Regions from separate parts of the Thioalkalivibrio sp. ALE9 genome, predicted to be linked through region 1. Evidence: predicted binding sites of a transcription regulator. Region 1 holds the regulator's gene; each other region holds the start of a gene.
The links. The regulator sigma-54, encoded in region 1, starts transcription at its own class of promoters, with help from an activator protein. The targets are predictions, from matches to a motif close to TGGCANGNTNCNTGCTT.
Positions count from the first base shown of each region.

Region 1 (5,730 bases):
GACCCTGCGCACCCGCCAGCAGGCCGTACGCCTGCTTATCCTGGACGTGGACGGCGTGCTGACCGACGGCAGCCTGTTCCTGGGCGATGGCGGCGAGCAGTACAAGGCCTTCAACAGCCGCGACGGCCACGGGATCCGCCTGGCGCTGGACGGCGGCCTCGACATCGCCATCCTGACCGGGCGCACCTCCGGGGTGGTCGAACACCGCATGCGGGACCTGGGCGTGGAGCACCTGATCCAGGGCCGCCGCGACAAGGGCGAGGCCCTGCACGAGTTGCTGCAGCGCACCGGCCATGACCCGGCGGAAGCCGCCTTCATGGGCGACGACATCGTCGATCTGCCGGCCATGCAGCGGGTCGGGCTCGGGATCGCGGTCGGGGACGCCCACCCGCTGGTATGCCGCCACGCCCAGTGGGTCACCGAGGCCCACGGCGGGCGCGGCGCCGTGCGCGAGGCCTGCGAGGGGCTGCTGGCCGCGCAGGACCGGCTGGACGCCCTGCTCGAGACCTACCTGAACGGATGAGCCGGCGGAGACGCAACCGGTACGGTCTGGCGCCGCCGTTGGTCCTGTTCACGCTGGCGTGCGCAAGCCCCGCAACCGCCGAGGTCACCCCGCCCGAGGGCGAGGTGACCCTGCAGATCGACGGATTCACGCTGCACGCCACCGGCGACGACGGTGAGCGGACCCACCGGCTGCAGGGCACCCGACTGCGCGAATTCGGCCGCGACGGGCCGCAGTGGGTGGATGACCCGGAACTCGACCTGTTCGCCGATGGCGGTATCGAATGGCGCTGGACCGCCCCGGCGGCCCTGCACCGCCCGGCTGACGAAACCCTGGACCTGGTCGGCCCCACCCACGGCGTACAACCAGCCCGCGGCGAACGCGTGCAGACGGTCATCGACTCGCGGGATGTACGTATCGCCACAGACACCATGGTCGCCACCTCGGACGCCCTCTCCACCCTGAACCAGCCCGGGCTGTTCCAGCGCGGCACCGGCCTGCGCGTGGACTCGCGAGCGGATACCATAGAGCTGTTCCATGACGTGTACTCGCTCTACAGCGAGGCGAGCGAGGAGGACCCCGCGCATGACCCCGATCCCGAATAGCCGCCGCCTGCCGGGCCTGCTTGCGGCGGCCGGCCTCCTCTCCGCCCTGCTGGCGACGCCGGCCCTGGGCCAGCAGGGATCGGGACCCTCGCTGCCGGTGGAGATCACCGCCGACCGCGCGGAGATGGACGAACGCCAGGGCCTGGGCACCTACACCGGGGACGTGATCGTGATCCGCGGCGACATGACGCTGGAGGCCGACACGGTCTACGTGCGCACCCGGGATCGTCGCCCTTACGAGATGGAGGCCCACGGCGAGCCGGCCCGCCTGGAATCCCCCGACCCCGAGACCGGCGAGATGCGTATCGCCACCGCGCTGCGCATCGACTACCTGCTGAACGAGGACCGCATGATCCTCACCGACCAGGCCCATGTGATCACCGCCAGCGAAGAGGCGCGCGGCAAGCGCATCACCTACGACCTGACCACCGACGTGATCGAGGCCGAACGCGGCGAGGGCGACAGCGAACGCGTACGTATCACCATCCAGCCACGCGACGACGAATGAACGCACCCGCCACCAGCCCGGCGCCGGAACCCGCCGAGGCCCGTGATCGCCTGATCGGGCGCGAACTGACCAAGCGCTACGGCCAGCGCACCGTGCTCGACCAGGTGGATGTCGACCTCGCACCCGGTGAAGTGGTCGGCCTACTGGGTCCCAACGGCGCCGGCAAGACCACCTGCTTCTACAGCCTGGTCGGGCTGATCCGCCCTAACGCCGGGCGCATCACCCTGGGCGGGCACGACATCACCCGCGCGCCCATCCACGTGCGCGCCCGCGCCGGTCTCGGCTACCTGCCCCAGGAGGCCTCGATCTTTCGCCGCCTGAGCGTGTGGGACAACCTGCAGGCCGTGCTGGAACTGCGTCCCGGACTGGACCGCCACGAACGCCGGCGTATCGGCGACGCGCTGATCGAGGAGTTTCAGCTCGAGACCGTGCGCCACAGCCCCGGGATCGCGCTGTCCGGCGGCGAACGTCGGCGCGCCGAGATTGCGCGGGCCCTGGCCGGTGACCCGCAATTCATCTGCCTGGACGAGCCCTTTGCCGGGGTGGACCCGATCTCGGTGGGCGATATCCAGGATGTAATTCGCCACCTTGCAGCGCGCGGCATCGGGGTTCTGATCTCCGATCACAACGTGCGCGAAACCCTCGGGATCTGCCACAGGGCCTATATTCTGAGCGAGGGGCGCCTGCTGGCCGCCGGGACACCCGACGAGCTACTGGCCGACCCCCAGGTGCGCCGGGTCTATCTCGGCGAGAATTTCCGCCTGTGATTCCGGCACGCGCACAACCCGCGCCGGTGCACAAACCACGAGGCAGCATTTAAGATCGCTCTTATGGTCACCCGCGACCCGCACAGCCAATGCTGAAACCCGGCCTGAATCTTCAGCTGGGTCAGACGCTCACCATGACCCCGCAACTGCAGCAGGCGATCCGCCTGTTGCAGTTGTCCACGCTCGAGCTGCAGGTGGAGATCCAGCAGGCGCTGGAGAGCAACCCCATGCTCGAACAGGTGGAAGACGAGGACGACATGGGCGGGGCCGAGCGCCTGGACGCGGAGGGCGAGGTGGTGGAAGGCGACCGCATGGAGGCCACTACCACCAGCGATGACGTGATTCCCGAGGAGCTCACCACCGACAGCCGCTGGGACGACATCTACGAACCGCCGCCCGCCCCCAAGGGCGTGGATGACCGCGACCCGCTGGAAAACACCAGCGACGACGACGGCGAGGGCCTGCAGGACCACCTGCTGTGGCAGCTGCACCTGAGCCACCTGACTCCGCGCGACCAGCGCATCGGCGCGGCCCTGATCGACGCGATCAGCCCCGACGGCTATCTCGAAGGCGACCTCGAGACGCTGGCCGAGACCATCAGCCGCGGCGAGGAAGAGCCCGTCGGCGTGGATGAGGTCGAGGCAGTCCTGCACTGGATCCAGCAGTGCGACCCCCTGGGCGTGGGCGCGCGCGATCTGCGCGAATGCCTGGAGATTCAGCTGCGCGAACTGGCCCCGGACGCCCCCGCCCGCGAGGCCGCCCGGGCGATCCTGGAACACGGCATGGACAGCCTGGGCAAGCGCGATTACAAAGCCCTGCAACGCCAGTCGGGTGTGCGCGACCCGGACGAACTGGCGCGCGCCCTGGACCTGATCCGCACCCTGAACCCGCGGCCGGGCGCGCAGATCAGTGCCGCCACCTCCGAATACGTGGTGCCCGATGTCTACGTGCGCCACACCCCGGAGGGCTGGCGCGTGGAGCTGAACCCGGAAATCGCGCCACGCATCCGTATCAACGACCTCTACGCCGGCATGGTGCGCCAGGTATCGGATGCCCGCGACAGTGCCTTCATGCGCGACCAGCTGCAGGAGGCGCGCTGGTTCCTGAAGAGCCTGCACAGCCGCAACGACACCCTGCTGCGCGTCGCCGAGGCGATTGTCCATCGCCAGCAAGGCTTCCTGGAACACGGCGAGGTCGCGATGCAGCCATTGATCCTGCGCGATATCGCCGAGATCCTGGAGATGCACGAATCGACCATCTCCCGGGTGACCACCCAGAAATACATGCACACCCCGCGCGGAGTCTTCGAGTTCAAGTATTTCTTCTCCAGCCATGTCGGCACCAACGACGGTGGCGAGTGTTCCGCCACCGCCATCCGTGCCATGATTCGCGAATTGATCGACGACGAACCCGCGAACAAGCCGCTCAGCGATGCCCGGCTCGCCCAGATCCTGGCGGACCGGGGCATCAATGTGGCGCGTCGCACCGTGGCCAAGTACCGCGAGGCGATGCACATCCCTTCATCCAGCGAACGCCGGCAGATGGCCTCCATGCCCACCGGCCACAAGTAACCAAGGAGTCCCGACCATGCAGATCAACCTGACCGGCCACCATGTGGACCTCACCGACGCCCTGCGCGACTACGTCAACGAGAAGTTCGCGAAGCTGGAACGCCACTTCGACAAGGTCATCGACGTGCACGTCGTGCTGACCCACGAGAAGACCCAGAACCAGTTCAACAAGGCCGAGGCGAATCTCCAGGTCAGCGGCAATCACATCCACGCGGAGGCCTCCCACGAGGACATGTACGCCGCCATCGACGCGCTGATCGACAAGGTCGACCGCCAGCTGATCAAGCACAAGGAAAAGGTCAAGGATCATCACCGGGCCGAGGGCGCCCAGCGCAACCGTGAGCAGGCCTCCTGACCCATGTCCATTGCCGAGCTGATCACCGCCGAGCGCATCCGCCTGGAGCCGGAATGCTCCAGTCAGAAGCGGGCCCTGGAGGCCCTGTCGGAACTCCTCGCCGGCGGCGGTGATGCCGGCGGACCGGGCAGCACCGCGATCTTCGAGGCCCTGTCCGCGCGCGAAAAGCTGGGCTCCACCGGCCTGGGCCATGGGGTTGCGATCCCCCATGGCCGCCTGGCCGATCTCGAGGCTCCGCGCGTGGCCGTCCTGCGCCTGGAGAGCGGCGTCGACTTCGACGCCATGGACCACGAGCCGGTCGATATCCTGATCGCCCTGCTGGTCCCGGAGGCCGCCACCAGCGATCACCTCGACCTGCTGGCCCAGCTGGCGCGCGGGCTTTCGCAACCGGACACCATTGCCGCCCTGCGCCGGGCCGGCGATGCCGCCAGCCTGGAACAGGAACTCGTCCGCCGCTTCCGCGAGGGCTGATCCCGTGCGCCCCGCACCCTGCCACGCCACCGATCCCCGCCGGCCCTGCTCATGAACGAGGCACTGGGCGAAGGCGGGATTGCCCGCGACATCAACGTGGAGAGCCTGATCCAGGCTATGGGCAACCGCCTGGATCTGCGCTTCGTGCATGGCGAGCACGCCGCCCCCGACCGCAAGCTGGTCGGCGAGGACGGGGATGACCTGCCACTGGCCGGCCACCTCAACCTGATCCGCCCCAACCGCATCCAGGTCATCGGGGACTTCGAGGCCCGCTACATCGCCGGCCTCAGCGACGACCAGCGCAACGACCTGATCCTGGAGATGGCCCGCACCGGCACCACCGCGGTGATCTTCGCCGAGGACACCTGTCCGTTCTCGGAGATGCCCCATGCCCCGCAGGAGGCGCTGCCGCTGATCCTGTGCTCCAGCACCAGCAGCCACGAGATCATCGCGCTGCTGCGCTACTTCCTGCAGCAGCGTCTGGCGCACTTCGAGGTGCGCCATGGCGTGTTCATGGAGATCCTCGGCATCGGCGTCCTGATCAGCGGGGCCTCCAGCGTCGGCAAGAGCGAGGTGGCGCTGGAGCTGATCTCGCGCGGGCACCGCCTGATCGCCGACGATGCCCCCGAGTTCGCGCGCATCGCCCCCGACATCGTGCGCGGTCACTGCCCGGCCCTGCTCCAGGACCTGCTCGAGGTGCGCGGGCTGGGGGTGCTGAACATCCGCGCGATGTACGGCGACTCCGCAATCAAGGGCGGCAAGTACCTGCGACTGATTATCGACCTGCGCGATCACGGCGAACCCTCACCGGTGCCCGACGACCGGCTGAACGGCCGCCGCGGCGAGATCGACATCCTCGGCCTGCGCATCCCGCTGATCAGTCTGCCGGTGGCGCCGGGTCGCAACATCGCGGTGATGATCGAGGCCGCCGTGCGCAACCACATGCTGCAC
Region 1 covers NZ_KB898129.1:78,272-84,001, forward strand. The annotation lists gene D106_RS0110655 (HAD family hydrolase) at 1-523, shown strand, start outside; gene lptC (LPS export ABC transporter periplasmic protein LptC) at 562-1,107, shown strand; gene lptA (lipopolysaccharide transport periplasmic protein LptA) at 1,088-1,615, shown strand; gene lptB (LPS export ABC transporter ATP-binding protein) at 1,612-2,382, shown strand; gene D106_RS0110675 (RNA polymerase factor sigma-54) at 2,472-3,953, shown strand; gene hpf (ribosome hibernation-promoting factor, HPF/YfiA family) at 3,970-4,308, shown strand; gene D106_RS0110685 (PTS sugar transporter subunit IIA) at 4,312-4,779, shown strand; gene hprK (HPr(Ser) kinase/phosphatase) at 4,831-5,730, shown strand, end outside.

Region 2 (5,730 bases), on a different contig from region 1:
TGGAATTGCAGGCCGGCAACCGTGGCGCGGCACGGGAGGTCCTGGAAGCGATTCAGGATCGCCACCCCGGGCATGCCCGCTCCGCGCAGCGCCTGGCCAACCTGAGTCTCCAGGACGGGGACCAGCAGGGCGCCGCCCGCTGGTTTCGGGTGGCGATCGAGTCACAGCCCGAGATGCTGCCACCGCATCTCGCGCTGGCCCAGATCCAGCTCCAGGGCGGCCGCCCCGAGCAGGCACTGGAGACGCTCGAGGCCGCGAGTGAACATCATCCGGACAATCCCGACCTGCTGTATGCGCTGGCCGATGTCCAGCAGACGCTCAATCGGCCCGATGCCGCGGTCGCCAGTCTAGAGGCGGCCGTCGGGCAGGCGCCGGACAATGTGAACCTTCGGCTTGCCCTGGCCCGCGCGCATGCGCAGGCCGGTGACGAGGCCGCCACCGAGGCCACGCTGCGCGAGCTGCTGGAACGCCAGCCGGAACATTACCGGGCCCGCGTGCTGCTGGCTCGAGGGCTGGTCAACCAGGAGCGCACGGAGGACGCCCGGCCGCATCTGCAGCGGCTGGAAGAACGCTTCGAGGATCGCAGCGAGGTCCAGGCCCTGCTGGGACGTGCGGCCCTGCAGCGGGATGATCCCGCGGCCGCCGTGCGGCACTACCGGGCCGCGCTGGCGGACCCGGGTGGCCAGCGCCGGGACTGGGTCCATGAACTGGCGCGAGCGCAACGGGAATCCGGCGAGTTCGAGGCCGGCCAGGCCACGCTGGAAGACTGGCTCGACGAGCACCCGCAGGACCTGGCCACCCGGCACATCTATGCGGCGCAGCAGATGGCAGCGGGCGACGAGTCGGGCGCCGTGGCCTCGTACCGCCGCATCGTCGAGCAGGATGCGGACGACGTGATCGCCCTCAACAACCTGGCCTGGACCCTGCGTGAACGCGAGACCGAAGAGGCGCTCGGACACGCGCGCCGGGCCGCCGAACTGGCCCCGGAGGCGCCCCCGGTGCTGGATACGCTGGCCGTGGTGCTGATCCACGCAGGCGAGCCGGCCGAGGCTGCGGATATCCTGGGTCGCGCGCACGAGCTGGCTCCGGAGGATCCGGGCATCCAGTACCACCTGGCCTGGGCGGAAAGCGAACAGGGCGCACGCGACGCCGCCGCCGACCGCCTGCGGCAACTGCTGGAGTCGCACGAGGCGTTCCCGCAGCGGGCGGACGCCGAGGCGTTGCTCGAGCGCCTGTAAGCCCGAAGAGGTCCGACGTTCGAAGGGGCTGCCACAGGCAGCCCCTTTTTTCATGCCTGCCCGCACGCCTGCACGGCCGGGATGACGGTGTGTGGGGGTATGAGGCCGGGAATCTGGATGCCCTGTTCCGCCCCCTGTGGGAGCCTGCTCGCAGGCGAATGCCCCTGCCCGCGTCCGGCTCTGGCAGGAGCTTCGCCTGCAAGCAGGCTCCCACAAGGATGTTTCCACCGCGCACCCCTCTGTCGTCATCCCGGAGACCGCGCAGCGGTTATCCGGGATCTGCCGGGATCTGCCGGGATCTGCCGGGATCTGCCGGGATCTGCCGGGGGCTGGCGCGGCGTCGGTGGCGGGGGTGGGAGATCCCGGCTCTTCGCTTCGCTACGGCCGGGATGGCGGAGTGTGGGGGAGTGCAGCGGTGGGGAATCCGGATGTCCTGATGTGACCCCTTGACCCCTGTGGGAGCCTGCTCGCAGGCGAATGCCCCTGCCCGTGCCCGACTCTGGCAGGGGCTTCGCCTGCAAGCAGGCTCGCACAAGGATGCCTCCGCCGCGCGCACCTCCCCCTGCCGTCATTCCGGAAACCGCGTAGCGGTTATCCGGGCTCTCCGGGGTTTGCACGGCGTCGGCGGCAGAGTCTGGAGATCCCGGCTCTTCGCTGCGCTACAGCCGGGATGACGGAGTGTGTGGGAACGCTGTGGGCGGGATGACCGGAGGGAGCCTTGGGGGTAGGGCATCCAGGGTGTTGGTCTGGCGTATGGCCGGAGGGCGGGCAGAAAAAAGGGCTCCGCGGAGGGAGCCCTTAACTCGGTGACCCCACAGGGGGGAGTGGGTCACCAAGGCTGTTGGTGGTGCGTGTTATGCGGCCTGGCGGTGGGTGCTGTTGGAGCGGCGGCGCATGCCACCGACGCCGATGAAGCCCGCCAGGATCAGCAGGGACAGACCCATCAGCGCCAGGGTACCCGGCTCCGGCACCGCGAAGCGCAGGCTGCCGTCATGGGTGGACTGGGTTTCGCTGAACAGGCTTTGCCCATCGCGCTCGTCGCCGTAGACATTGTTGGCATCAGCACCGAAGAAGGTCTCCGGCGGCGGTTCCTGGATGGTGCCCGCGCTGGCAAAGGCCGAGACGATGAACGTCGGGGCGCCTTCTTCGTCTTCGATCAGGTCTGCGAAGTCGATGCCGTCAGCGGTGAACCAGAAGCCCGGCAGCACGCTGGCCACCTGGAATTCGAAGGTGAAGGTCCCTTCGATGAAAGCCCCGCCCTGGCTCTCGAATTCCAGGATGCTGTTACCCGATTTCAGGGTCATCTCCATGACCTGTTCGCCAGCGCTGAAGTGGGCCTGCGCCGCTTCATAGTCTTGGCCGAAACCGGGGTTCGGGTCGGCCATGAACAGACTAAAGCAGCACCCGACCCCGGTATAATTGGCGTTGACGACATAGTTTCCGCCCACGGTACCGGTGCCGGTAATCACGCCGCGGAGCTCGTCCCAGAGCAGCCCCATAGAGTATGTACCGCCAAGGAAGTCGGGGCCGGACTGGGGTGCGGCACCGCCAGCGGAGGTCCGGAAGGACCCGGCATCGCCGTAGCCACGGTCATAGAACACATCGCCAACCTGAACCGGGTCCAACGGATCCTGAACGTATTGGAAGGTCTGGGTGTTCAGGTCGAACTGGATACGGCGGACGTTTTCGACCGAACCGCTGTAGTTCGTGGTGGCGTCGAGGTTGATGTCGAAGTCAATGACTTCCGCTGCCGTCGCCGTACTCGCACTGGCGGCGATCATGCCGACACAGAGCGAAGCGAGAAGTACTTTTTTCGCGTTCATGGGGCTCTCCTGATGCTCAATTTACAGCGATTCAACCATCGCCGGGGTCTGGCCTGGTGGCCGTGTCTGTTGCTTTCGGTTGAATACAAAGCAGGCTCCGTGCCAATTTCCCGGCTCGGGGTGGAGGCCTCTCAAGACATTGAAAATAAAGGAGGAAAGTGGGGGTCATGTGCTGGGCCATGGGCCGCGTGATCGCAGGAGGGTCTTGTGGCCGGGGAACTGTAAAGGGTGTCGACGAGCGGGCCGGCTGGATGAGGCCGTCAGGACGCCCGAAACCGGAGAAACCGGTAAAGAATGTGCAAAAACAGAGGGTTGTTCGGATTACTTGGCTTGTAAAGCATCTCGACAGGCCGGCCGCCAGAGGCGCGACCGGGGGCTCGGTCAGGCCGCGCGGGCCCGCGCGAGCCGGTGCCCGACGACCAGCAGGGCCGGGAGGACCAGCAGGTCGAACAGCAGGGCCGCGATCAGCCCGAAGGCGGTCAGCCAGCCAAAGGCGGCCGTGGGCTGGAAGTCGGACAGGGCCAGCAGCAGGAACTGGCCCACCAGCACGATGGTGGTGGCGGTGATCGCGCGCCCGCTGCGGCGGAAGCTGCGGGCGAGCGCCCAGGCAACCGGGCTGCCCCGCCCGCGGCGCTGACGATAGTTGTGCAGGACGTGGATGGTGTCGTCCACGGCGATCCCGATGGCGACACTGGCAATCATGGCCGTGGCCATGTCCAGCCAGATGCCGAGCAGGCCCATCAGGGCGAAGATCATCGCCACCGGTGCCAGGTTGGGGATCATGCTGAGGACGGTCAGCGGGATCGAGCGCCACATCAGCAGCATCAGAAGCGTGATCATCGCGGCCACGGCATACAGGCTGTGCAGCTGCCCCTCGATCAGTAACCGCTCCTGGTCCGCGAACAGTCGGGCCATCCCGGCCATGTCCCATTCCAGGTCGGCCGGCGGGTTGGCCTCCAGGTGGTCGCGCAGATCGTCCATCAGTGCGTTGATGGCCCGCGCCCCGTGGGCGTTCAGGTTGAGCAGGATGCGGCTGCGTTCGAAGTCGCGGTCGACGGCATCGAACAGGTCGCGGCCGTCGTAGATGAACAGGTACTGGGCGACCAGGTTGGGGTCGTCCGGGATGCGCCGGAAGGCCGGGTCTTCCTCGTTGAAGGCCCAGTGCATCTCGGCGACGAGATCCGGCAGGGACAGGCTGTAGTCCACCTCGGGGCGCTGGTCCAGCCAGTCCTGCACGCGCTGGATGGCCAGCATCCGTTCCGGGTCCTGCAGGCTGTCCCAGTCCGGCCCGTCGAACACCACCTCCAGCGCCATTACCCCGGAGAGTTCGCGCTCCACCGCGCGGGTCGCCTGGGTGATCGAGTGGTCGTCGTCGAAGAAGGCGTAGAGATCGGTTTCGACCTCGACTTGCCGGATCTGTGGGATCGCGAGGGCCACCAGGATGGCGGTGGCCAGCAGGACCCAGCCGGCGCGGCGGATCGCCAGGTGTGCCGCCAGCGCGGTGAAGCGGTCGAGCAGGCGCAGGCCGCGCTGCGGGGCGAGCCAGTCGCCGCGATCCCAGCGCACCATGATCGCCGGCAGGAGCAGCAGCACGACCGCCGCGGCGAGCAGCACGCCGAAGGCCCCGATCAGACCGAAGGTCTCGATCGGCCGGATGCTGCTGACCTGCAGCGACGCCAGCCCCGCCGCGGTGGTCAGCGCCATGAACGCGGTGGGACGGGCCACGGCGGCCAGCGCCGCCTCCACGCGGGCGCGTCCCCGGTGCCCGCGCTGCGCGGCATGCAGCAGGGCGTTGAAGAAGTGCATCAGCATCGCCACCGTCAATGCGGTCAGCAGGGGCGGCAGGATGGCGGAGATCAGCGTGAACGGCCGGTCGAGCAGGATCAGCAGGGCGATCGCGGGCCCGGTGACCGCGCTGATTGTGGCAGCGGACAGCACGACCACCAGCGGGCGCCGGAACAGCCACCACAGCAGCAGGAGGCTGATGGTCATGGTGCCCGGAACCAGGAAGGCGAGGTCCTTGACCATGGCCCGGAGCTGCGCGACATCCAGGGCGATATGGCCGGCGATGGCGGTCAGCTCGCCTTCCAGGTCGTGCTCGGCGATCCGGTCGCGGAGCAGGCGTTCCAGCTGCAGGCGCTGCAGGCTGTTTTCCAGCGCGTGCGGGCGCACGACCACCGCCAGCGCCTCGCCGCCGGGGCCGGCTACCAGGCCGGGGGCGAAGCGGTCACGCAAGACCCGCTCGCGCCATTCATCGGCCGTGCGCTCGTCCAGCGCGCGGCCGTCCACCAGGTGGTCCACGGTGAAGCCGTCGGTCGTGGCCCGGATGTGGTCCAGGGTGGTGACCGACAGGACCCGTTCGACGCTCGGATCGGCCTCCATGTCGCGCACCAGCGCGTCGATGCGTTGCAGGAAATCGGCCTCGAACAGCTCGCTGCCGGTAAACAGGCCGACCAGTACCTGATCCTGAGGGAAGCGTTCGCGCAGTTCGCGATCGAAGGTGACGGCCGCGGCGTCCTCGGGGAAATAGGACTCGGGGGCGTTATCCAGGTTGACCTGCAGAAGAACGGGGCCGGGCAGTAGGATCAGGAGGGCCAGGATGCCCAGGGCCAGCAGGGGGTGCCCCAGAAGCCAGCGCATCAGAACTGGCCCCGCCAGCCGGTGACGAG
Region 2 covers NZ_KB898133.1:26,070-31,799, reverse strand. The annotation lists gene prsT (XrtA/PEP-CTERM system TPR-repeat protein PrsT) at 1-1,238, shown strand, start outside; gene D106_RS0111945 (PEP-CTERM sorting domain-containing protein) at 2,093-3,061, opposite strand; gene D106_RS0111940 (RND family transporter) at 3,443-5,701, opposite strand; gene D106_RS0111935 (LysM peptidoglycan-binding domain-containing protein) at 5,701-5,730, opposite strand, start outside.
Region 2: D106_RS0111945 (PEP-CTERM sorting domain-containing protein) is a predicted target of sigma-54. The motif match lies at 3,150-3,166, and genes of this name have one in related genera.

Region 3 (5,730 bases), on a different contig from region 1:
ATACTTCTGCGCAACGTTTCGCGACAGCTCGCGTACGCGCAGGATGTAGCGCTGGCGCTCGGTGACCGAGATCGCACCGCGGGCATCCAGCAGGTTGAAGCTGTGCGAGGCGCGCAGCATCTGTTCGTAGGCCGGCAGCGGCAGGCCCAGCTCGATCATGCGATCGCTCTCGTTCGCATGCTGATCGAAGGCGGCGAACAGGGCGTCGCGATCGGCATGCTCGAAGTTGTAGGTGGACTGCTCCACCTCGTTCTGGTGGTAGACGTCGCCGTAGGTCACCGGGCGGCCGTCCGGGCCGACGGTCCAGACCAGGTCGAACACGCTCTCCACCCCCTGCAGGTACATCGCCAGGCGCTCCAGTCCGTAGGTGATCTCGCCGGAGACCGGATGGCAGTCCAGCCCGCCGACCTGCTGGAAGTAGGTGAACTGGGTGACCTCCATGCCGTTCAGCCAGACCTCCCAGCCCAGGCCCCAGGCGCCGAGGGTCGGAGATTCCCAGTTGTCCTCGACGAAGCGCACATCATGGGTGAGCGTGTCGAAGCCCAGCGCCTCCAGGGAGCCGAGGTAGAGGTCCTGGATGTCCGGCGGCGACGGCTTCAGCAGCACCTGGAACTGGTAGTAGTGCTGCAGGCGGTTGGGGTTGTCGCCATAGCGACCGTCGGTAGGACGGCGGCTGGGCTGCACGTAGGCCGCGCGCCACGGCTCCGGCCCGATGGAGCGCAGGAAGGTCGCCGGATGGAAGGTGCCGGCCCCCATTTCCATGTCGTAGGGCTGCAGGACCACGCAGCCGTGGTCGTTCCAGTAGTCCTGCAAGCGACGGATCAGGTCCTGGAAGGTGGGGCTGCTGCTGGACGGGGTGCGTTCGTGCGCCATGCGGGATCCCGGGTCAGGGCAAAGCGGACAGTATATCGGCCGGGCTCCAGCCTCGGCCACCGTCAGCGTCAGCGCGAAACGCGGAGACGCCCGCGCGAGTCGGCACTTCCCTGTGGCGGCAGACGGTTTTGCGCCAGCCGGGAAGGCGCCCATACTGGAGGCTTGATCCGGTTCGGGAGAACCGCCCTGAGCGAGCCCCACGCCAATTCGGAGCCGACGGTGACCGCGGAGAACGGCCAGCGCTATCGGGATACGCGCCGGGTGACGCTGGTGGGCGCGACCGTGAACAGCTTTCTCGCCGTCGCGCAGCTACTTAGCGGCTGGCTTCTGAACTCGCAGGCGCTGGTCGCGGACGGCGTGCATACGCTGTCGGACCTCATCACCGACGGTGTCGTGCTGTTCGCGGCGCGCAAGGCTGCGGCGTCCCCCGACCAGGACCACCCGTACGGCCATGCCCGCATCGAGACCCTGGCAACGGTGATCGTCGGGGTCTTTCTGGCAGCCGCGGGGCTGGGGATCGCCTGGGCAGCCGGCAGCCGGCTGGTCGACCCCGAGGCCATGACCGGTCCCGCCAATATGGCCATCTTCTTTGCCGCGCTGACCCTGGTCGCGAAGGAGGGCCTGTACCAGTACACCCACCGAGTGGCGAAGCGCCTGCGCTCGCGGATGCTCGATGCCAATGCCTGGCACCACCGTACGGATGCAATCTCGTCGCTGTTCGTACTGGTCGGCGTGGGCGCGGCGGTCGCCGGCTTCCCGTGGGCGGACGCCCTGGCGGCGCTGATCGTCGCCCTGTTCATCCTGCATATCGCCGGGCGCCTGATCGTGCGCGCCGCGGCGGAGCTGATCGACACCGCGCTGGAGCCGGAGAAGGTGGATCGCATTCACCGCACCATCCTGGACGTGCCCGGGGTGAAGGATGCGCACATGCTGCGCACCCGCCGCCACGGCAGCGACGTGGTGGCCGATGTGCACATCCAGGTCGCGCCGATGATCTCGGTCTCCGAGGGGCATCGGATCGCCGATGCGGTGTTCCATTCGGTGACCGACGAGCATGAGCGGGTCAACGACATCACGGTGCACGTGGACCCGGAGAATGACGCGGAGCAGGCGCGCAGCTCGACGCTGCCGTTACGGCCGGTACTGGTAGAGGCCCTGCGCGAGGCCTGGGCCGACACCCCGGAGCTGGACGCGGTGGAGCACCTGTCCCTGCACTACCTGGGCGGCCGGGTGCACATGACGCTGACCCTGCGCCTTGACGGGGCAACCGCGGCCCCGGACCTGGAGGCGCGGGCCCGGGCCCTGGCCGACCGGCTGCACGCCCACCCGCAGGTGGGCGACATGCTGGGCGAGGTCACGCTACTCTATCGTCCGTGCACTCATTAGGTGCGGCACACCCCAGCAAGCACTATCGTTGTGCATATACGGCACCATGTTGGTGCAAAGAGGAGGCGGCGCGGCACCCGGGGTGCCCGTTTTTCGCGCGCCCGGGCCGAATCGGGCCGGATGGCATGATGCCTGCATAATGACCCACGAAGCCGTGCAGGGGCCAACTGGCCGGCCGGCCAAAATCGAAGACTCAAGTGAAGACCAAGGAGACCCCCATGTCCGCAGCCGACGTGCTGAACCAGATCAAGGAAAAGGAAGTGCGCTTTGTCGACTTCCGCTTTACCGACTCCAAGGGCAAGGAACAGCATGTGACCATGCCGGCCCACGACATCGACGAAGAGACCTTCGAGGAAGGCAAGATGTTCGACGGCTCCTCGATCTCCGGTTGGAAGGGGATCAACGAGTCCGACATGATCCTGATGCCGGACGCCGAGTCGGCCGTGATCGACCCGTTCTTCGAAGACATGACCATGAACATCCGCTGCGACGTGGTCGAGCCGGCCACCATGCAGGGCTACGACCGCTGCCCGCGCTCCCTGGCGCGCCGCGCCGAGGCCTACCTGCAGAGCACCGGCATCGCCGACACCGCGCTGTTCGGTCCGGAGAACGAGTTCTTCATCTTTGACGACGTGAAGTGGGGTACCAGCCTGTCCGGTTCCTACTGCCGCGTGGACTCCCAGGAGGCGTCCTGGAACTCCGAGCGCGTCTACGAGGACGGCAACATCGGGCACCGCCCGGGCGTGAAGGGCGGCTACTTCCCGGTCCCGCCGGTCGACAGCCTGCACGACATCCGCTCCACCATGTGCGAAGTGATGACCGAGATGGGTCTGGAGACCGAGGTGCACCACCACGAGGTGGCCACCGCCGGCCAGTGCGAGATCGGCGTGGGCCCGGCGACCCTGACGCAGAAGGCCGACGAGGTGCAGATCCTGAAGTACGTGGTGCAGAACGTGGCCCACATCCACGGCAAGACCGCGACCTTCATGCCCAAACCGATCGTCGGCGACAACGGCTCCGGCATGCACGTGCACCAGTCGCTGTCCAAGGACGGCAAGAACCTGTTCTCCGGTGACCTCTACGGCGGCCTGTCCGAGACCGCGCTGTACTACATCGGCGGCATCATCAAGCACGCCCGTGCGCTGAATGCCTTCACCAACCCGTCCACCAACAGCTACAAGCGTCTGGTGCCGGGCTTCGAGGCGCCGGTGATGCTGGCCTACTCCGCCCGTAACCGCTCGGCCTCGCTGCGCATCCCGTTCGTGATGAACCCGAAGGCGCGCCGGATCGAGCTGCGCTTCCCGGACTCCACCGCCAACCCGTACCTCGCGTTCGCCGCGATGCTGATGGCCGGCCTGGACGGCATCCAGAACAAGATCCACCCCGGCGACGCGATGGACAAGAACCTCTACGACCTGCCGCCGGAAGAGGAAAAGGGCATCCCGCAGGTCTGCCATTCGCTGGACCAGGCGCTGGAAGCCCTGAACCAGGATCGCGAGTTCCTGACCCAGGGTGGCGTGTTCACCGACGACATGATCGATGCCTACATCGACCTGAAGATGGAAGACGTCACGCAGATGCGCATGACCACCCATCCGATCGAGTTCGACATGTACTACAGCCTGTAAGGCGTCCGCTTCCGGCCCCTCGGGGCCGCGAGGCCATCCGCCGCCGCGCCCTCCGGGGCCGGCGGCTTTTTTGTGTCCGGGCTCGGGCTCCACCAGGGAGAAGCCCTGCTCGCCGACACGACCGGCGATGCCGGATCGGGCATCGCAAAAAAGGCCCCGCGGATGGTCGATCCGCGGGGCCTTCTCGTGTGGCACCGGAAGGACTCTCCCGGGCCTCTGACCGTTCATCGGCAATCAGGCGTGCCAGCCGAACTCCTCGGCCTTCTGCTGTGCCAGCGCCGGGATGTCGGTGGCCACGAACTTCTCGTACAGCACCTGGACCCCGATCATGTGGTTGATCACCGCGTCCAGCTGGACCTGTGTCGCGGCCGGGGTATCCTCGGACTCGTGCAGCTCGAACACCTGGCGCACGCCCTCCGGATCCAGCAGACCCGCCTCCTCGACCTTATCCGGCGCGAGGTAGCGATCGGCCAGCGCCTTCATCGCGGCCCACTTGACCGGGTCGGTGTGCGCCGGCGGTGCCATGAACGCGAACTTCTCGCGCTCGTAGAGCACCTTGGGCAGCAGGCCCTTCATGGATTCGCGCAGCACGTACTTCTCGGTCGGACCCTTGATGCGCATGGTCGGCGGCAGGTGGGCGGCAAACTCGGCCAGGTGGTGATCGAGGAACGGCGGGCGCGCCTCCATCGAGTTGGCCATGTCCATGCGGTCGCCGCCCCAGGTCAGGATCTGCCCCTCCAGCATGGTCTTGATCCAGACGTACTGGGCCTTGTCCAGCGGGTGCCGGCCTTCCAGCATGTCGTTGTCCAGGGCGTTGGCGATGGCCTTGCCCGGCTGGTAGCCCTGCATGCGCTCGCGGCGCTTCGGGTGCAGCAGGCCCGGCACGTGGTCGGCGGCGGCCAGCCACGGCTGCAGGCAGGACGGGGTGAAGCCCATCATCTTCGTGAATTCGGGGTCATCCACCTCGTCCTCGGCCAGCATCGCGCCGGAGACCAGTTCGTTGGACTCGTTCAGCATCTGCTGCCAGGCCTGACGGTCGGCCTCCGGCAGGGTGTCCAGGCCGTGCAGGAACATGTCGCGGCGGAACGCCGGGTAGCCACCGAACAACTCGTCCGAGCCCTCGCCGGTGACCACCACCTTGTAACCGGCCTTGTTCACGTGGCGGCTCATCAGCAGCTTGGCCACGCCGAGGGTGTTGTAGATGGTGCGCTCGGCGTGCCACAGCGCCTCTTCGAAGTTGTCGTAGAGGTGGTCGGCGTTCAGGGTCATGATGTCCTGGTCGGCGCCGACGCTCTCGGCCATCTCGCGGGCGATCGCGGTCTCGTCGTAGTCGTCGTTGTCGAAGCCGATGGTGAAGGCCTTGACCGGCGACTGCTGGCTGGCCGAGGCCAGCCCCAGGGTGATGCAGGAGTCGATCCCCCCGGAGAGGTAGCAGGCGACCGGCACGTCGGCCTCCAGGCGCAGCTGGACGGCCTCCATCAGCTTCTCGCGCACGCCCTCGATCCAGTAGTTCTCGTCGGTCTCGCTCTCGGGCGGACGCTCGGAGGCCAGCGGGAAGTCCATGTCCCAGTACTTTTCCTGGCGGACCTTCAGCTTCCCGTGGGCGCGCTCGACGATCACCATGTGCCCGGGCTTCACCTGCTGGATGCCCTCGAAGGCGGTGGTGCCGGGCACCATGGTCTGCATCAGCTGGTGGTACAGACCATCATCGGCGAACTGGCGCGGGACGTCGGGATTGGCGAACAACACCTTCAGCTCGGAGCCGAACACGAAGCTCCCGTTGGCCTCGGTGAAGTACAGCGGCTTGATGCCGAAGCGGTCGCGGATCAGGATCAGCCGGTCG
Region 3 covers NZ_KB898123.1:83,245-88,974, forward strand. The annotation lists gene glyQ (glycine--tRNA ligase subunit alpha) at 1-873, opposite strand, end outside; gene D106_RS0103545 (cation diffusion facilitator family transporter) at 1,036-2,259, shown strand; gene glnA (glutamate--ammonia ligase) at 2,478-3,887, shown strand; gene asnB (asparagine synthase (glutamine-hydrolyzing)) at 4,122-5,730, opposite strand, start outside.
Region 3: glnA (glutamate--ammonia ligase) is a predicted target of sigma-54. The motif match lies at 2,381-2,397, and genes of this name have one in related genera.

Region 4 (5,730 bases), on a different contig from region 1:
CGATCGAGCACCAGCGCGAGTACCTCGAGAACAAGCTGCAGGAGCCTCTGGCCAACATCGCGCGTCGGCTGTCCGCGGTCTGGCCGCGCCGCGAGGACCTGGACTCGATTCTGGAAGAGGCGATCCGCCAGATCCCTGAGGCCACGTTCGTCTATGCCCTGAATACCCGGGGCATCCAGCTCTCCGACAACATCTCGCGCAGCGGCGTACTGCCGGAGCATTTCGGGCGCGACCGGTCACAACGCCCGTACATGAAGGAGGTCGTGCCGGCGACGGGCTTCCTGCTTTCGGATGCCTACATCAGCCTGCTCGGACGGCGGCCCTCGCTGACCGCGCTGCAGCTGGTTCGCGACAGCGACGGCAATGCGCTGGGCTTTCTCGGAGCGGACTTTGACCTGCGCAACCTGCCCGACTTTTCCGAGGACCTGTACGAAGAGCCGAACGAGTGGCGGCAGATCAAGGGCGATCCGTCCATCCGCGGCACGCTGTTCCTGCAGAGCCGTACCGAGAGCCTGATGGACCAGAACATGGATACGGCCCTGGCCATCATCGAGGAACTGTTCACCGAGCGCGGGGTGTTCCAGGGGGTATTCCACTTCTCCAGTTCACGCGCCACGCTGTGGACCACCGAGGACCCGTACCGCTACCGCATCCTGACCCACGAATCCCTCGGCGATCCCGACGTGTGCCTGGCGTTTCCGCACGAGCCGTACCCCGAGGAGGCACTCATCCCGAAGGACGAGGTCGGCCGGGTACTGGAGGGGCTGAAGGCCTTGCGCTACGCGGACGAGACCATCTACCTGCGCTCCGCCTCCATCAACCTGTTCAACGGCATGGTCAGCCTGACCTTCTCCTGTGACGGCTCGCACTACATGACCTGGGACGAGTTTCTCGGCCGCTCCATCGAGTTCTGGATCGGCGCCACCGGGTAGGTGTCTGGCCCCCTGACGGGTCAGTGATGGTGATGGCCACCGGCCCCATGGCCCTGTCCATGGCCATGACCCATCCCTCCATCGGCTCGCCGGACTTCGGCCTCCACGGTGAACACCTCGCCTGAGCGGGTATGCAGCTCGATAGAGACTTCCTGGCCCTTCTGCAGGGGCTCGTGGAGGTCAATCAGCATCACATGCAGGCCGCCTGGCTGCAGCGCAACTTCGCCACCGGCCGGAATGGTGATGGCTTCCACCTCGCGCATGCGCATCACGCCCGCGTCGTCTTCCACATGATCGTGAAGCTCGGTGACCGCCGCCACCGGCGACGACCCGGACACGATCTCGATGTCTTCTTCCGTCGTGTTGCGCAAGGTCATGTAACCCGCGGTGCTGGGCATTCCGGGGGGCATCAGGCGCACCCAGGGCCGTTCATCGATCTCGACGCCCTCCATGCAGTCACAGAACCCCGGCTCTTCGTGGCCCTCAACATGATGGGCATGTACACCGGATGTGGCGAACAGACCGACCAGCGCGAATGCGCAAAGCGTGCGAATGGATGTGTTCATTTCTTGCTTCCTCGTAGTGGGCCGCCGGCGCAACCCATGCGCCCGATATTGGCTCAGAATTCCACGGTCCAGTTGGCCCATAGCGTTCGCCCCGGCTCGTTGATGGAGCGTGTCGCGGTGCCGAGCTCGGCCTGACCGCGCTGGATATGCTCGCGGTAGCTGCGGTCGAACAGGTTGTCGATACCGAAGGTGACCCGCGAGTTTCCGAAGACCTCCATCCCGACATAGACCGCGGTGGTGGCAAATCCGGGCGTTTCCTCGGTATCAAAGCTGTAGATGGTGCCGTGATCGAGGTGGATGCGGTCCTGGCGCGCAACGCCGCGCACCTGCGCCCCGGCAAAGCGGTTCCCGGCCGCGTACTCCAGGCCCAGCGTCAGCTCGGCAGGGGGCGTCTGCGCCAGAGGCACGCCATCACTGTCATTCCGGGCACGCACCCAGGCGGCGCTGGCGCGGGCGGTCCAGCTTGGGTGCAGCGCCCAGGCCAGGTCCAGCTCGGCGCCATAGGTGGTGGCATCGACGTTGCGCGCCTCGGGGGCGTCGCGGGCGATCAGGATGTAGTCATCGAACTGACCGTAGAACACGGCCAGCGACCCGGTCAGATCGCCATGATGCACCTGTACGCCCAGATCGAGCTGGGTGAGCGTCTCGGTCTCCAGCTCGAACACGCGACGGCGTTCCCAGAAGTCGGCGGCGCGTTCGGCCCGCCCGATACCCAGGTACCCGGTGGCCGGCCAGGCCGCGAAGTCCTGTTCGACCCGCAGGAAGCCGCTCATCTGGTTGCTGCTGTCGACGCTTCCGGTCGCGGCACCACCAAACCCGTTTTCGGCCTGGGCTTCGGCCCGCGAGCGATCCACGCGCAGCCCCGTGACCAGGCGGCGGGTATCCGTCAGCGGATACTCCAGCTCCGCGAACACGCCGGTATCGCGGAATCGGGCGGTGTCGTTACGTGGCACGTCACGCCAGCCGAGCGCCGCCATGCCCATCAGGCGGTTTCCCCGGTGCCGGTTACGCTGATATTCGGCCCCCGCGTGCAGCAGGGCCTCGCCCGGCAGCACGAAATCAGCGGCGAGGCGCGCCCCGGTCGTCACACGGTCGGGGTAGCTGACCATCGGCATGCCCGGTGGCTCGCGCAGCGTGAAGTTGTCCATCACGTGGTCGATTTCGTTGTAGAAGACCCGGGCCTCGATCTGGTCCAGCCAGGGTGCGAGGCGCTCTCGGGTCACGGCCAGGCTGTAGCCGGTGCGCTCGAATTGCGTGCCGTCCATGCCCCGATCGTCGTAGGCGGCTTCGGCATCCGAGCGGTCCAGGGTGAACTCGACCAGAGTGTCGTCATCCGGGCGCCATCCGACAATGCCGGTGCCACTCCAGCGCGAGTACTGCGAGTGCACGCTATTGCCGTCGCCATCGCGATAGTCGGACTGGTCGGACAGGGTGCCAATGCCGCGAATGTAACCGTGCTCGTTTCCGGTCGCGATATCCGTGACCAGATCGAAGCGGTCGAAGCGACCCACGGTGATCCCCGTAAAGCCCCGGACCTCTCCGGCGGTTTCGAACCGCGGGGCCTCGCGCTCGAAGCGCACCACGCCGGCGGGGCTGGCACCATAGCGCACGCTCTGCGGTCCCTTGGTGACCTCGATATGTTCGTAGGCCTGCGGATAGACATAGGCGGTTGGCGGGTCCATCCGCCCCCCGCAGCCGCCGAGGATCGGGGCGTCGTCCAGCAGGATCGACAGGCGCGAGCCCCCCAGCCCACGCAGCTCCGGGTCTCCACTGGTGCCGCCCTTGCGGCTGACCGTGAACCCCGGGATGGAGCCGAGATAGGCGCCGCCGTCGTGGGCGGGCAGCGGGAGGCGAGGCTGGCGCGGGTCGGTGGTCACCACGCCTGGACCGGTCATGGGCGAAGCCGTGATGACGACCGGGCTCAGCCGCGGCAGTTCATCGGCTGCCAGGGGCGTAACGGCGAGTATCAGGCCCGCACCCATCATCAGACAGCCCGGCAAGGCGTATCGCGCTTTCATTGCATCCTGCTCCTTTGTCCATCAGGAGCCTGGACAAAGGCAAACCCCGTGCCAGCCCGCGTGGGCCCTCTCAACACACTGTTCGGAGGAGTGTTTTGCGCGCGGTCGCTCCGTAGGAGCCTAAGCCGAGGGTGTGGCAAATGCCATACCGGGCGCGGCAAAGCTCGCACTTTGACTGCTGCCGCGCCGCGTCGCATGCCTTGCCAGACGGGCCGGGTCCGGGCAGGCTTTCAGTCCTGTTAATCCGGTTAGATGTTGTCTGATGGACGTCCCTCCCGAACTGATTGGTGACTCCCCCGAACTGCAGGCGCTGATGCGGCAGGCGAGTCTGGTTGCGCGTACCGACGCGACCGTATTGGTTCAGGGCGAGAGCGGAACCGGCAAGGAACGGCTGGCGCGCCGGATCCATGCGCACAGCCGGCGCAGTGCGGCACCGCTGATCAGCGTGAACTGCGCGTCCCTGCCGGCCGATCTGGTCGAGTCGGAGCTGTTCGGTCACCGTCGCGGGGCCTTCACCGGGGCACACGAGGCCCAGTCCGGCCTGATTCGCCAGGCCGATGGCGGCACCCTGCTGCTTGACGAGATCGCCGAATTGCCTCCCGGGGCACAGGCCAAGCTGCTGCGTTTTCTGGAGAGCGGCGAATGCCAGCCGCTGGGGGCGGCTCGCCCCGAGAAGGTGGATGTCCGCATCATCGCCGCGACCCACCAAGACCTGAACCAGCATGTGACCGAGGGCCGGTTCCGGGCGGATCTGTTCTTTCGTCTGTTTGTGGTGCCGCTGGAAATGCCACCCTTGCGGCAGCGCCAGGGCGATGTGCGGCGTCTGGTGGAGCATTTCCGCCTGGAGCTCGCCAACGCCCATGAGCTTGAACCACCACACTTCACGCCAGAGCTGTTGCGCTGGCTCGAACGCTGGCCATGGCCTGGTAACGTGCGTGAGCTGAAGAACCTGGTCGAGCGCTGTGTAATCTTCATGGCCGGTCAGACGATCCGGCCGCAGGATCTGCCGGATTCCTGGATGCAGTCGCCGCGCGACCAAAAACACGGTCCGTGGGTGATCCCGCCCGACGGTCTGAGCCTGGAACGCCTGGAGATCGACCTGATCCGGCAGGCCCTGGAGCGTACCGCCGGCAATCGCTCGCGGGCTGCCCGCCTGCTCGGGATCACACGCGACACCCTGCTGTATCGCATGAAGAAGAACGCGATTTCATAGCCCCTGCCCGCCCGGCTCCCGGTGTTGTCTTCGGGTAGGTATCGGTGCTTTTACCCCTCCGGCAAACGACGTGCTCTGGGGCAGTTTATCCCTCGCTCAAACCCGGCCCACGGATTCTGCCCAGACGGGCAGCACCTTTCATAGGGTGGGCGCGTGGTCACGGAACTACCACCGCGAGAGCGATTCGGAGCCTGTCGGGTTTCGACGATCGTCGCGAGCGCAGGGCAGCAGATCAGTCCCAGATCCGACAGGCTCCTAGCCAACCGCTGCAGGGCCTGGCAGGCACGAGCCGACTGCGCGATCATGGCGGGACTGCCAACCGGGAATGGCTATGGAAACCGGATACGCCAGGGAGACAGGTGGCCGCGCCGAGCAGCAGGATGCGGTGACCGTGCTGCACGGGCCCGACGGGCAGAGCGCGTTGCTGCTGGTGGCCGATGGCATGGGCGGCCACGAGGGCGGGGCGCAAGCGTCGCAGACGGCCGTGGCGACGGCCGAACGCCTGTGGAATCGCTGCGCGGGGCGGACCGCGGATGGCCCTGCCCTGCTGGAGAGCCTGTTCCACGAGACCCATGCGGCCCTGCTGGAACAAGGCGGCGCCGATCCGGCCCTGTGCCCCGGAACCACACTGGTAGCCCTGTACGTTACGCCGGACTCGGCCTGCTGGGCCCATTGCGGCGACAGCCGCCTGTATCACATCGAGGGCGACCGCCTGCAGGGCCGCACGCGCGACCACACACGGGTGCAGCAGCTGGTCGACCAGGGGGTGATCCGCGAGGCGGAGATGGCCACGCACCCGGAGCAGAATCGCTTGCTGCAGGGTCTGGGCGTGGTCGACCCCATACGGGTCGACCATGACGCGGCGCCCGTGACCGCCCAGACCCGCTTCCTGCTGTGTTCCGACGGCTTCTGGGAACAGTTCGCGCCGGACGCGATCGTCGAACTGCTGGACCATCCCGATCTGGGCACCGCGACCACCGAGGCGGCCCGCGAGGCGGCGC
Region 4 covers NZ_KB898123.1:171,184-176,913, reverse strand. The annotation lists gene D106_RS0104000 (PDC sensor domain-containing protein) at 1-932, shown strand, start outside; gene D106_RS0103995 (copper chaperone PCu(A)C) at 953-1,498, opposite strand; gene D106_RS0103990 (TonB-dependent copper receptor) at 1,552-3,480, opposite strand; gene D106_RS0103985 (sigma-54-dependent Fis family transcriptional regulator) at 3,779-4,729, shown strand; gene D106_RS0103980 (PP2C family serine/threonine-protein phosphatase) at 5,061-5,730, shown strand, end outside.
Region 4: D106_RS0103990 (TonB-dependent copper receptor) is a predicted target of sigma-54. The motif match lies at 3,554-3,570, and genes of this name have one in related genera.